DNA from 2 places in the Roseomonas cutis genome. Region 1 is predicted to be linked to the other one. Evidence: riboswitches for the same ligand, from Rfam matches in the RefSeq annotation. Region 1 holds a riboswitch; the other holds the start of a gene.

Evidence for each region. Region 1 has a riboswitch for glycine ahead of LPC08_RS21615 (D-amino acid dehydrogenase). Riboswitches for the same ligand answer to the same signal wherever they lie in the genome.
Region 2: linked by a shared signal. The riboswitch ahead of gcvT (glycine cleavage system aminomethyltransferase GcvT) and the one ahead of LPC08_RS21615 (D-amino acid dehydrogenase) in region 1 are both predicted to bind glycine.

Annotation. Positions count from the first base shown of each region.
Region 1 covers NZ_CP087719.1:4,746,692-4,749,076, reverse strand. The annotation lists gene LPC08_RS21625 (gamma-glutamyltransferase) at 1-200, shown strand, start outside; gene LPC08_RS21620 (hypothetical protein) at 400-540, opposite strand; glycine riboswitch at 804-905, shown strand; glycine riboswitch at 909-1,004, shown strand; gene LPC08_RS21615 (D-amino acid dehydrogenase) at 1,062-2,336, shown strand.
Region 2 covers NZ_CP087719.1:2,690,804-2,693,188, reverse strand. The annotation lists gene LPC08_RS12385 (SLC13 family permease) at 1-741, opposite strand, end outside; glycine riboswitch at 927-1,015, shown strand; glycine riboswitch at 1,019-1,124, shown strand; gene gcvT (glycine cleavage system aminomethyltransferase GcvT) at 1,173-2,291, shown strand; gene gcvH (glycine cleavage system protein GcvH) at 2,323-2,385, shown strand, end outside.

The DNA.
Region 1 (2,385 bases):
CGGAAGGTGCCACCGCCGACCGCCGGCTGGACGCGGCGACACGCGAGGGGCTGGCGGCGGATGGGACCCTTGTGGAGGTGGAGCATGCCGTGCTGCCGGTGAACTTCGCCTGCCCGAACCTGGTCCGGCGCGTGGGCGAGGATGCCATCGGGATCAGCGACGTGATGTCGCCCTGGTCAGCCGCCGTCGCCGCGCGCTGACGGTGCTGGCATCAGCGCGTGCGGCTTCCGTCATGTCCGCGCGCGTTCCACCGAGCGGTTCGCTGGCCGACGGATGCTGCGCTCGACCGATCCAGCGTGACGGACGATGGGCTGCGACGCCGCCAGGGAGGAAAGGCCCTGCCCCCCTTCCGGCGGCGCCGCTGCCTTCATGGCAGGCTGGCGGAGAGTGTCACGCGCCTCAGTTGGGCTTCACCCGGTCGACGGCACGGTCGACGGCACGGCCGGCGCTCTCCACGGGCCCGCTGGGCGGGTCGACGGTGTCGCGCACCCGTTCGCCGAAGGTACGGTCGCTCCCCGTGCAGGCGGCCAGGCCACCCATCACCAGGAGGGCTGCCAGCAGGGACTTGATGACGCGTATGTCTGGGCCTTTCGGGTCCGTTGTCTGCGCGTAACCCGGCATGCCGGGACGGGTTGCAGGCATCGCGGGCGCGACATGCAGCCCTGGCATTCGTCTGTGACCGGATTGCACTAAACCCCGGCATTCGGCATGACAACACGGCGGTTACAGCCCGGAACGGGCTGGCCTGCCCGCGAGATTTGCGTTGACGCCACCGGGGGAGGAGCGCAAAAGCCCGGCATCCGCTGAACAACGCGGGAGAGTGTCGACCGGTTCATCGGACCGGTTGGCCGCCGACGGAGCAACCCCCCAGGAAACTCTCAGGCACCCGGAACCGCGTTGCGAGGATGATCTGGAGAGAGGCGCCGCGTGGCGTCCACCGAAGGGGTCCCCTTGGCGTCCGCCCGGATGCCGTGGGGGGTAAGCTCTCAGGTGCAGGGACAGATGGGGGCAGGGAGGCCGGGAGCGCCTCCGCTGCGAGCCCTCATGTCCTGGAGCGTGCCATGAGCACCGTCGCCGTCATCGGATCCGGCATCACCGGCGTCACCACCGCGCATGCGCTGCTGCAGCGTGGCCACGACGTGGTCGTCCTCGACCGCCATCGCTATGCCGCGATGGAGACCTCCTTCGCCAATGGCGGCCAGCTCTCCGCCTGCAACGCCGAGGTCTGGAACAGCACCGCTACCATCCTCAAGGGGATGAAGTGGATGCTGAAGGCGGATGCGCCCCTGCTGCTGAACCCGAAGCCCTCCGCGCACAAGTATTCCTGGCTGGGCGAGTTCGTCTCCCACATCCGGAACTATCGCGCCAACACCATCGCCACGACGAAGCTGGCGATCGAGGCGCGCAAGTACCTCTTCTCCATCGCCGAGGAGGAGGGCTTCGGCTTCGACGTCGAGCATCGCGGCATCCTGCACGTCTACCGCGACAAGGCGGGCTTCGACGCCGCCGCGCGGGTGAACGGCCTGCTGACCGAAGGCGGGCTGGACCGCCGCGCGGTGACGCCGGAGGAGATGCGCGCCATCGAGCCGACGTTGCACGGCAGCTGGTACGGCGGCTTCTTCACGCCGTCCGATTCCACCGGCGACATCCACAAGTACACGCGCGGCCTGGCCGATGCCTGCCTGCGCCGCGGCGCGCGCTTCCTGTTCGGGGCCGACGTCACCGGCATCAGCCACGCCGAAGGCGGCATCACCATCGCCTGGAAGCCGGCCGGCCAAGCCGCCGCCGTGGCCGAGACGCTGCGCGCCGATGCCGTGGTGATCTGCGCCGGCGTCGCCAGCCGCCGCTTCGCCGCAATGCTGGGCGACCGCATCAACGTCTATCCGGTGAAGGGCTACTCCATCACCGTGCACCTGGACGACGCCCGCAGCCAGGCGGCGGCGCCGCATGTCAGCCTGCTGGACGACGCGACCAAGATCGTCACCAGCCGGCTCGGCCGTGACCGCTTCCGCGTCGCCGGCACGGCGGAGTTCAACGGCGAGAACCGCGACATCCGCATGGACCGCATCCGCCCGCTGGTGAAGTGGACGGAGGAACTGTTCCCGGAGGTCAGCACCGCGCGCTGCGTGCCCTGGGCCGGGCTGCGGCCGATGACGCCGAACCTGATGCCCCGCATCGGTGCCGGCAGCCGGCCGGGCGTGTTCTACAACACCGGCCACGGCCACCTGGGCTGGACCCTCTCCGCCGCCACGGCGCAAATGGTGGCCGACGCCATCCCCGGCGGCGACGCCCGGCCCATGGCCGCCCCAGTGGTCCCGTTCGCCCGCGCCGCCTGACGCGGGAGCGCACGGGGGGCTGCTGTCCTGGCCCGTGGCGCTGTGGTGT
Region 2 (2,385 bases), 2.1 Mb from region 1:
GCGCACCTCCCCCTCCGCCATCGCCTCCAGCTCGGCCACGGTCCTGCCGGCCGCCTCGCTGCCCTCCGGCAGCCCCGCCTCGACGGTGTAGTGGCCGATGGTGAAGGCCGCCTCCATCGAGGCCCCGCCGCGCCGGCCGCCGGGCAGCAGCCGCCAGCCCACCGCGAGGAAGAGCAGCGCGACGGCGCAGATGCCCAGCCCCACGGGGGTGTAGTCGAACATGCGGAAGGGCTCGCCCGTCATCTGCTCGCGCACGCGCGACATGATGATGTTGGGCGCGGTGCCGACCAGCGTGACCACGCCGCCTGTCATCGCCGCGAAGGACATCGGCATCAGCAGCGCCCCCGGCGAGGTGCCGGTGCGACGCGCGATCTGCATCGCCACCGGCATCAGGATGGCCAGCGCGCCGACGTTCTTGGTGACCATGGCCAGCAGCATGGTGGCGCCGGCCAGCACCGGCACCTGCATCGCCACCGTGGTCAGGCGCGGCGCGACGGGGCGCAGCATCACCTCCACCGCCCCGGAGCGCGCGACGGCATGGCTGACCACCAGCGCCGCGGCGACGATCACCACCACGTCGTCGGAGAAGCCGGAGAAGGCCTTCTCCGCCGGCACCAACCCCAGCAGCAGCCCGGCGAGCAGGGCCGCAAGGGCGACGAGGTCGTAGGGCAGGCGCCCCCAGACGAACAGGCCGATGGTCGCGGCCATCAGCCCGAAGGCCAGCCCCTGGTCGAGTGTCATGCATCCCCGGTTCAGCCGCGCCCCCCCCGGGGCCGGCGCGGCGGCGTCTCAACCGGCGCGGCGGCCCCCGGTTGCGGCCCGCCGCCGTTGCGCCCGGCGGTGTGGCCGGCGCGTCGCGCCCGGATGGGACCGGCGCGGCGTGCCGTGGACAGCGCCCCGGCCGGCGTGCAAGTTGGGCGCCCCGCTGATCCCGCGCGGGAGAGTGGGGCGTGCCCCCCGCCGAAGGCGCAACCGGCCCCCGGAAACGCTCAGGCCGATGGACCGCGCGGGGGAGGGGCCTCTGGAAAGACCGCGCCGCCCGGACCGGGCGGCGGGGGCACCGACGGAGTAAGGCGGCCCTGCCACGGCGGCGCCGCCGAATCTCTCAGGTCACAGGACAGAGGGGGGCCACGTTCCGGTCGCCGCGATTCCCGCGGCGCGAAGGAGGATGCGTGGCCGACACCGAGACCCTGCTCGATACCCCGCTCGCCGCCTGGCACCAAGCCCAGGGCGCGCGGATGGTGCCCTTCGCCGGCTACCGCATGCCCGTGCAGTACCCATCCGGCATCATCGCCGAGCACGCCGCCTGCCGCACCGGCGCCGCGCTGTTCGACGTCTCCCACATGGGCCAGGCGGAGCTGCTGGGCGAGGCCGGGGCGGCGGTGCTGGAGACCCTGACCCCCGCCGAGGTGCAGGGGCTGAAGCCCGGCCGCCAGCGCTACGGCGTGCTGATGACGGAAGCGGGCGGCATCCTGGACGATTTCATGGTGGCGCGGCTGGGGCCGGAGCGGCTGTTCCTGGTGCTGAACGCCTCGCGCAAGCATCTGGACGAGGCGGCCATCGCCGCGATCCTGCCGGCCGCCGTGACGCTGCGCCCGCTGCGCGACCGCGCGCTGCTGGCGGTGCAGGGGCCGGGGGCGGAGGCGGCGCTGGCCACCCTGGCGCCGGAGGTGGCGACGCTGCCCTTCATGGGCGTGGCGGAGGTCACCCTCGCCGGCCACCCCGCCCTGGTCAGCCGCTCCGGCTATACCGGCGAGGACGGCTACGAGATCGGCCTGCCGGCCGAGGGAGCGGTGCCGCTTGCCGACGCGCTGCTGGCGGCGGGCGTCGTGCCGGCCGGGCTGGGGGCGCGGGATTCGCTGCGGCTGGAGGCGGGGCTCTGCCTCTACGGCAACGACCTGGACGAGACGACCAGCCCGGTCGAGGCGAACCTCGTCTGGACCATCGGCAAGCGCCGCCGCATGGACTGGGACTTCCGCGGCGCCGGGCGCGTGCGGGCGGAGCTGGACCACGGCCCCGCCCGGCTGCGCGTCGGTCTCGCCGTGGAGGGGCGGCAGCCCGCGCGCGCCCATACCCCGATCGTGATCGGCGGCGAGACGGTGGGCGAGGTGACCTCGGGCAGCTTCGGCCCCACCCTGGGGGCCCCCGTCGCCATGGGCTACGTCCGCCGCGCCGCCGCCCGCGACGGCACCGCCGTCGAACTGCCGGTGCGCGGCAAGCCGATCGCCGCCCGGATCGCCCCCATGCCCTTCGTCCCGCACCGCTACCGCCGCGGCACGGCGGCCGCCTGAACCGCGCCCCGAGATTCCCGGAGAGACCCGCATGTCCGATATCCGCTACACCACCAGCCACGAATGGGTCCGCGCCGAGGGCGGGGAGTTCCTC